Regions from separate parts of the Eubacterium ventriosum genome, predicted to be linked through region 4. Evidence: predicted binding sites of a transcription regulator. Region 4 holds the regulator's gene; each other region holds the start of a gene.

Region 1 (2,215 bases), 1.2 Mb from region 4:
TATCCTTCGCCGAAGGCAGTCTGAACCCATAATCAACTAAAGTAGACTTTCTTGACTGGTCACCGGCATACATTCCTCTAATCTGTGGAATCGTAATATGAGACTCATCTACTATTATTAAGAAATCATCTCCGAAATATTCCATTAATGTATGAGGTGTGGCTCCCGGCTCCAAACCTGCCATATGTCTTGAATAGTTCTCTATTCCTGAACAAAAACCTGTTTCTCTTAGCATTTCCATATCAAAATTAGTTCGTTCTGCAATACGCTGTGCCTCTATTAATTTGTCTTCTGATTTAAAATATGCTACCTGTTCCTCTAACTCTTTCTCTATATCCTTAATGGCACGCTCCATCTTTTCAGGTGGCACAACATAATGAGAATTAGGGAATATTGCTACATGTTCAAGCTCGTTCTTAATCTGACCCGTTAAAGCATCAATCTCTGAAATTCTCTCGATTTCATCATCAAAAAATTCAACTCTAATTGCACTATCCGTATACGAAGCAGGAAATATTTCCAGATTCTCTCCACGAACCCTGAAAGTTCCACGTTTAAAGTCCATATCATTTCTGTCATACTGTATTTCAATAAGCTTATGAATAATCTCATCTCTATCTCTAATGGTATTCGGTCTTAAAGACACAACCATGTTCTTGTAATCTATTGGGTCTCCCAAACCATATATACATGAAACTGAAGAAATAATAATTACATCTTTACGCTCCATTAAAGCCATTGTTGCCGAATGACGTAACTTATCTATTTCATCATTAATTGATGAATCCTTCTCAATATATGTGTCTGTGCTTGGAACATAAGCCTCCGGCTGATAATAATCGTAGTAGGAAACAAAATATTCCACAGCATTATTAGGAAAAAACTCCTTAAACTCACCATAAAGCTGAGCTGCCAAAGTCTTATTATGAGCAATAATAAGTGTAGGTTTATTTAATTGTTCAATAACATTCGCCATTGTAAAAGTCTTACCTGAACCTGTTACACCAAGCAAAGTCTGGAATTGTTTTCCTTTCTTAAAGCCTTCAACTAACTCTTCAATAGCCTGTGGCTGGTCCCCGGTAGGCTTATACTCTGAAACTAATTCAAAATGATCCATATGATTTCTCCCAATTAGCTCTAATCAATATTTGAGTATTTTCAAACCCAAATCATTTATCAACTACTTTTCTTAGTATTGTTACTTGTCAAGTATATCATTCAAAAGAACAAAAGTACAGAGCAAAATCGAATGTTTGTTCTGTACTTTTGTTATTCTTTTATTATTCCTCTATTAACTTTTCATATTCGTCCGTAGGTATTGGCTTTGAGAAATAATATCCCTGAATCACTTCTGCTCCAATTGATTTTAAGAAGTTAACCTGTTTTTCTGACTCAACACCTTCTACTACTACCGAAATATTTAATTTTTTGGACAATTCTACAATAGACTCAACAATTATGTTGTTTCTTTCATTTTCATTATCCAAATTTCGCATAAACGCCATATCCAATTTAAGTACGTCTATAGGCGCATCCTTTAACATATTAAGTGATGAATATCCGCTTCCGAAATCATCCATCAAAATCTTAAATCCTGCTTCCTGCAATTCACTTATTATTGAATATATTACCTGCTTTTCCTCAGTATATACTGTTTCCGTAATTTCAAGTTGCAAATCCTTTGGTTCCAAATTATATTTTTCAACCAGCTCCAAAAGATTTGATACCAGATTAGTTGTATAGAAATTTACTCTTGAAACATTAACAGAAATAGGAAGTACACTTCCGTTTTTATCCTTTAAATAACGCAATAACTGACACGTTTTCTCCCAAACATAATAATCAAGCCTTGTTATGTAATTATTCTTTTCAAGTACTGTTATAAATTTAAATGATGGTATCATTCCAAATTTCGGATGTAACCATCTTACCAACGATTCTCCGCCTACAATCTTTTTATGAACAACATCATATTTCGGCTGAACATATATAACAATCTGCCCCTGTTTCATTGCTCCATTTATGTCATTCAGTATGTTCTGTTCAAAGATTAACTGATCTCCCTGTTGTCTGCTATATATACCAACTTTCTTCATTCCTTCTTTTACAGTATCCGTTGCTATCTGTGCCCTGTCACACATAACGTTAATTGGAAGTGTTCTATCATCAACCAAATATAACCCTGTTCGCACAGTTATATTTATTTTCAAATGAT
Region 2 (2,215 bases), 120 kb from region 4:
AATAATGTCGTACTTCTTAAGGAATTCAAGAATCCTCTTGATAACATCCTCAGGGTACATTCCCTGAATTAGTTTATCCTTAATCTGCTTTTCAGTCTTGAAAGTCTTATCAAGAATATATAAAGCTCTTTCTTTTCCACGCTCATATAATAGCTGTTTAATCTCATTATATGTTACTTTAGAAATTTCCTGATTACTTTCTAATTTAAACTTTCTAATATCACCCTTATACAGTAGAAACTTCTCTTCATTATCCAATACAACTTTGTTTCTGTTCTTATAAGGCTCTATCCGCACAACCCTAATCATAATCCCTTATTGCAATTCTATATTATTCTTCACCTACAGGCTGTTCTGCTTCTTCCTGCTGTGTTCCGTCAATGTTATAGAAATCTCTAACTTTCTGTTCAACTTCTTCCATTACTGCAGGATTCTCCATAAAGTACTTCTTGGCATTCTCACGTCCCTGACCAATCTTCTCATTATTATATGCATACCATGAACCACTCTTAATAACAACACCACAGTTAGCTGCCAAGTCAAGAATATCTCCTTCTCTTGATATACCCTTACCAAACATAATATCAAATTCAGCTTCCTTAAATGGTGGTGCAATCTTATTCTTAACAACCTTAACTCTTGCGCGGTTACCTACCATCTCGCCACCTGTCTTAAGTGTTTCAACTCTTCTAACATCCATTCTAACAGAAGCGTAGAATTTTAACGCTCTACCACCTGTAGTTGTTTCAGGGTTACCAAACATTACACCAATCTTCTCTCTTAACTGGTTAATAAAAATTACAGTACATCCTGTCTTGTTCATAATACCTGTTAATTTACGTAATGCCTGTGACATGAGACGTGCATGCTGTCCCATATGAGATTCACCCATTTCGCCGTCAATTTCGGCCTTAGGAACTAATGCTGCAACAGAGTCAACTACTATAATGTCAACTGCACCTGATCTTACCATTGTTTCAGTAATTTCAAGCGCCTGTTCTCCATAGTCAGGCTGTGAAATATATAAATTATCAATATCAACACCTATAGCCTTAGCATATACAGGATCAAGTGCATGTTCTGCATCAATAAAACCTGCAACTCCGCCTCTCTTCTGAACTTCCGCAATCATATGAAGAGCTACAGTAGTCTTACCACTTGATTCAGGTCCATAGATTTCAACTACTCTGCCCTTAGGTATTCCTCCCATACCCAAAGCAAGATCCAAGCTTAAAGAACCTGTAGGAATAGTTTCCACATTCATAGACTTACCTGAATCTCCTAACTTCATAATTGAACCTTTACCATGCTGTCTTTCAATCTGCGCAATGGCTGCATCCAATGCTTTTAATTTATCTTCTTTATTCATCTCGTCGTCTTCCTCTCTTTTCGAACTTGTGTTCGTAATAATATTAATATAATATTTTAGTCCTGTCAATACCAACGGAAAATTTTTTATAGAACTTTCTGTGTAAATTAGCATTTATCGTACATTGCTTTAACCATAAGTACATCTTACTACTTGTTCATTCAATAAGCAACATAATAATTGAATTTTTATCATACATTTTTATAATTCTTGGGGATTTAATGTGATTTTTTAAAAATATTGATTAATCTTTTTCCATATTTTTCCTGTGGGTAAACATTTTATAGTTACGGCTTATTAAGTAACATTTTCATTCATAATAAAATTTAATGAAACAGAAAGATGAGGTAGCGAAAATGAAAGAGATTAATTACAAAGCTATAAGCAACAAAATCAGAAGGAAACGAGTTTCAATGGGACTTACCCAGGAATATCTTGCAACTGCCGCAGATGTAAATGTAAGCCATATAAGCAATATCGAAAACTGCCATAGCAAAGTATCACTTAACACGTTAGTTTACATATGTAAAGCCATGAACACAACCCTTGACTATGTTGTCAGCGAAGAATATTCTTCCGACAACGAATCACTTGACCAACAGATAATTTTAGAGCTAAAAAAATGTGATACTGTTTTAAAAGAAAAAATACTCAAAATAATAAAAGACCTACAATAATAGTTAATCTTTCATATAAGTATAACAAAGTTTCATTTAGATTTACTACATATGAAATAAAAAATAGGTTACACAAAATCAATGTAACCTATTTTCTATATTGTTCAATATTTTTGACATTATTTATCAAGCATTTTTTCAATTGTTGCAATCTTAGTGCAAACAATTA
Region 3 (2,215 bases), 350 kb from region 4:
CTATTACTCCCCGGCTTATAAGCCTTAATCTGTTTTATTGTTGTACTCTCTCTTCCCCATGCATGGTCAATAAGCAATTCTGCATCTATACCAAAAATATTATATAAAAAATCTTCCTGACACTTTGCAATATCACCCATGGTCATTATCCCATAAGAATCAAGTCTTCTTGCTATGCCACTGCCAATTCTCCAAAAATCCGTCAATGGTCTATAATTCCACAACTTGCTTTTAAAGCTTTCTTCATCTAATTCCCCAATAAAGTTCTTAGAATGCTTAGCTGTTATGTCCAAGGCAATCTTTGCAAGATAAAGATTGCTGCCTATCCCACAGGTTGCTCTAATTCCCAGACTATTATATATGTCATTCATAATTAACTGCCCTAATTCTCTGGCTGTCAAATTATATAAGTTTAAATAATCAGTAACATCCATAAAAGCTTCATCAATTGAATATACATGAATATCATCCTTCGAGATATATTTAAGGTATATTCCATATATCTCTGCAGCATAATCAATATACTTCTGCATTCTTGGCATTGCCACTATATAGTCAATCCCCTTTGGAATTTCAAATATTCTACATCTGTTCTTAATCCCTAATGCCTTCATCGCCGGCGTAATGGCAAGGCATATAGTCTTCTCTGTTCTCCCAATATCAGCCACAACCAATCTTGTAGTCATAGGATCAAGTCCTCTTTCAACACATTCTACTGAAGCATAAAAAGACTTTAAATCTATACAAATATATTTTCTTTTCATAATATTAAACCATAACTAAATAATTACTCTTTTGATAATGCAATTATATATCTCGAACGTATGTTTGTAAAGTGGTAAATTATTCTATTTTTCATTCCATAAAATAAGGCTCTCCATTGGATTTTTCCAATGAAAAGCCTTCTGCTTCATTTTTCTATTCTTCTTACAATATGTCTTTACTATTTTCTACTTTTCCCCATACCTAACTATACTGTACCTGTTCTTTCCGGAGTTCTTTGCCTGATACATTGCTTTATCCGCACTTTTTGTAAGAACTTTCAGTGTTACCTCTTCTCTTTCTTCGTCTGCAAATACCACGCCTATACTACATGTAACTACAACATTTTCGCCTATTTCATCGTGGTATATTCCCTTAAATTCAAAAGAGATATTGCATCAATATAATTGCTCTCTTTCAATATCTTATTTAATAACTCTACATAAGAATTTTCCCATATAAAGTCAAGGAATCCAAAGACCTCCAAGCAGCATTAAATCGTTTTTAATTTGTAATTTTTAAGATTTTACACAAATTTTACATTGATAAGACAAAAATCTCCATTATATGGATAATGGGGGTGCACTGCACTCCCACTCTCTTACTCAATTATTACTATAATCTATCCATTAATTCTGAAGGTACATAAGCCTCCACCCAAATACCATCTTCTCTGTATTCTTCTTTGATTAACTGACCGTATTTTCTAATAAGTCCCGGCTTTCCCGCATCTGTGTAAGGAAATAATTTTTCAATATGAATACGCATTGACTTTAATGCTTTTTCAATTATCTCATTTAATTCATCCAAGCCTATTCCCTTTTTGATTGCAGTTTCCACCGTATAATCTGCATTAAAATCCTTCATTATAGGTTTTTCTTCAAGCTTATCAATCTTGTTAAATACAGTAATTATAATTTTGTCCTTAACTTCAAGATTCTTCAATGTATCATAAACAGCCTGAACATTCTTATCCATTACAGGGTTAGAACTGTCTACAACGTGAATTATAATGTCTGAATATTTTGCTTCTTCCAAAGTACTCCTGAAAGCATCAATTAAATGATGTGGCAACTTTCTGATAAAACCTACTGTGTCTGTAAGCAAAACTTCCTGACCGTCAGGTAATTTATAATTTCTTGTTGTCGGATCAAGTGTGGCAAAAAGCTTATCTTCTTCCAACACTCTTGCATCTGTAAGAGTGTTAAGTAATGTAGATTTTCCTGCGTTAGTATAACCTACAATGGCTATGACCGGCACAGGATTTTCCTGTCTTCTTGCTCTTGTAACCTGACGATGGCTTTCTAAATCTTCCACCTGTGATTTTAACTGGGAAATTCTATCCCTAATTAATCGTCTGTCAACTTCAAGCTTCTTTTCTCCGGGACCTCTTGTACCGATACCACCACCCTGACGTGAAAGATTTCTCATACCAATAAGTCTTGTGGAGCGG
Region 4 (2,215 bases):
TGTCTTTGCTACAACTTTCACCTATTCCACCCGATGAAGTTACTTTGAGTCCAAAGCTACTTAAGCGTTAATTAACATTTTAATTGATCAAACAAAGACTCCCATATCTTTTAAAGAAGCGGGGTTGCAGTTATTTTTTCAAAACTAATGTTATGCCGCTTATTAACTATGCACGAAAATATAGCAAAACAATAACTTTTTTATTATTATACACCATTTAAAGCTCAATTTTCACCCCATTTAAGGTTTAAAAAATTTGGTGTCAATATGTTCGTGCAGTTGCTTTTTCATTTAAAGTTTAATTTAAGATTTTTTTTGGAAATTCATATTATATTATTCAGACAGAAAGAATTATTGTGAGTTTTTATTAAAGTCTTAGGAATTTATTTTGAAATTTTTTGAGGTTTAAATATATAGATATTGGAGGACGATTATATGCCAGGAAAGATTACACCTAAACAACAGCAGATTTTGGATTATATTAAGGAAGAAATTTTATCAAAGGGTTACCCACCAACTGTTCGAGAGATATGTGAGAAGGTAGGTTTAAAGTCTACTTCTTCTGTTCACTCTCATCTTTCAACTTTGGAGAATAACGGATACATAAGAAGAGATCCTACTAAGCCTAGGGCTATTGAAATCATGGATGATGAATTTGGTCTTGTAAGACGTGAAATGACTAATATTCCTATTATTGGAAGAGTTGCTGCAGGTGCACCTTTACTTGCAGTTGAGAATATTGAAGACTATTTTGCACTACCTACAGAATTTTTGCCTAATGGAGAAGTTTTCATTCTTAAGGTGCAGGGAGAAAGCATGATTAATGTTGGCTTCTATGAGGGCGACTATTTAATAATTGAGAAGGCTGCTCAGGCTGACAATGGAGAGATTGTTGTGGCGTTAATAGATGATTCTGTTACGGTTAAGAGATTTTTCAAAGAAGACGGACACATTAGACTACAGCCGGAGAACGACTTAATGGAACCTATTATAGTAGATGACTGTGCAATAGTTGGTATTGTCAGAAGTCTTTACAGAAGAATTGTATAGAAGAATATATGATGTCGAACACAGTGTTCGATTGTACTATTAATAAAAAAACAACCTATATTTGGCTACGAACTGAATTAATCAGAACAGTCGAAATATAGGTTGTTTTTTTGTTGAAATAAATTATTAGTACTACTGCTATTTAATCCAAATAGAGATTAATTATCAATCATCTTATTTTTACCAATATTAGAAATTAAACGGTCTACCAAATCCAATATCCAAACAATTGCTTTATTAATCAGGTATAGTGCAAGTCCGCATATTGAAACAATAACAAGCAGTTTCACGTTAGCCAAAAGCTTGTCGCCGCCTTTTAACAGGTCAGGTAGGATTTTTGTAGCAATCCATTCCTGAACACAATAAAATTCCAAACTCATCATTCCCCAGAACCCTATTAGTTTATTAAGTCCTTTTCCAATAATGGCAAGTCCCCTAATGCTATGTAATTTATCCAATACCTTTGCCATTAATAAAGGTAATGATATTGAAATTAGATAATTAGGAATGCAACAGTTAGATACTGGCAAAATAAGCCCTAATCCCTTAAAGTTACTCTGATATGCTAAATACATACCCAATATGAATGTTAAAAGGATAAAAAGCCAATTTCTATGCGTTATTTTTATAGCTTTCTCTTTACACAAATATCCAATAAGGAATCCTGTTACAAATATTGGAATACGGTTGGTGAAGCCGTATAAATCTTCTCTCATAACATTTCTTGCCATAAGTGAAAACAGTAACCAAAGTTCTATGAATCCAGCAAAGAATAAATATTTATTTTCTGCTTTTTTGAAAAAATTATAAAAAACAGGTGTAAATAAATATAATGTTATAACTGCAGGAACAAACCATAAGAACAAATAAATATTTGTTTTATAAAAGCTTATTCCTGTTATGATATTAAAATAAAACTCATTGGTCCAATGGTCAATCTGGGATACAATACTTGCCATAATTATAAATGGAAAGATAACTCTTTTTAGTCTGTTATAATAAAATCTTGAAACCGGATTTTTTTCAAGGGAATAATATAATCCCATTCCTGATAGTAATAAAAAGATGTCTACACCACAGAAACCGATTCTTTTTATAAAGTTTTCAGTTACAAAGAAAAAGCTTGTCTCATTAGTTACAATTTGCCATTCGTGAGTCATTAAAA

Evidence for each region. The regulator LexA, encoded in region 4, represses DNA repair genes until DNA is damaged. The targets are predictions, from matches to a motif close to CNAACANNTGTTNG.
Region 1: the regulator LexA is predicted to act here: its motif matches at 1,247-1,260, upstream of uvrB (excinuclease ABC subunit UvrB).
Region 2: the regulator LexA is predicted to act here: its motif matches at 1,391-1,404, upstream of recA (recombinase RecA).
Region 3: the regulator LexA is predicted to act here: its motif matches at 818-831, upstream of NQ558_RS07060 (Y-family DNA polymerase).

The regions. Positions count from the first base shown of each region.
Region 1 is NZ_CP102282.1:689,892-692,106, reverse strand. Features, by position in the region: gene uvrB (excinuclease ABC subunit UvrB) at 1-1,117, opposite strand, end outside; gene NQ558_RS03020 (EAL domain-containing protein) at 1,281-2,215, opposite strand, start outside.
Region 2 is NZ_CP102282.1:1,809,818-1,812,032, reverse strand. Features, by position in the region: gene NQ558_RS08125 (regulatory protein RecX) at 1-309, opposite strand, end outside; gene recA (recombinase RecA) at 332-1,369, opposite strand; gene NQ558_RS08115 (helix-turn-helix domain-containing protein) at 1,699-2,046, shown strand; gene NQ558_RS08110 (aspartate aminotransferase type Ic) at 2,166-2,215, opposite strand, start outside.
Region 3 is NZ_CP102282.1:1,572,917-1,575,131, reverse strand. Features, by position in the region: gene NQ558_RS07060 (Y-family DNA polymerase) at 1-764, opposite strand, end outside; gene NQ558_RS07055 (diguanylate cyclase domain-containing protein) at 951-1,118, opposite strand; gene hflX (GTPase HflX) at 1,378-2,215, opposite strand, start outside.
Region 4 is NZ_CP102282.1:1,925,108-1,927,322, forward strand. Features, by position in the region: gene NQ558_RS08660 (IS30 family transposase) at 1-71, shown strand, start outside; gene lexA (transcriptional repressor LexA) at 436-1,050, shown strand; gene NQ558_RS08670 (acyltransferase family protein) at 1,209-2,215, opposite strand, start outside.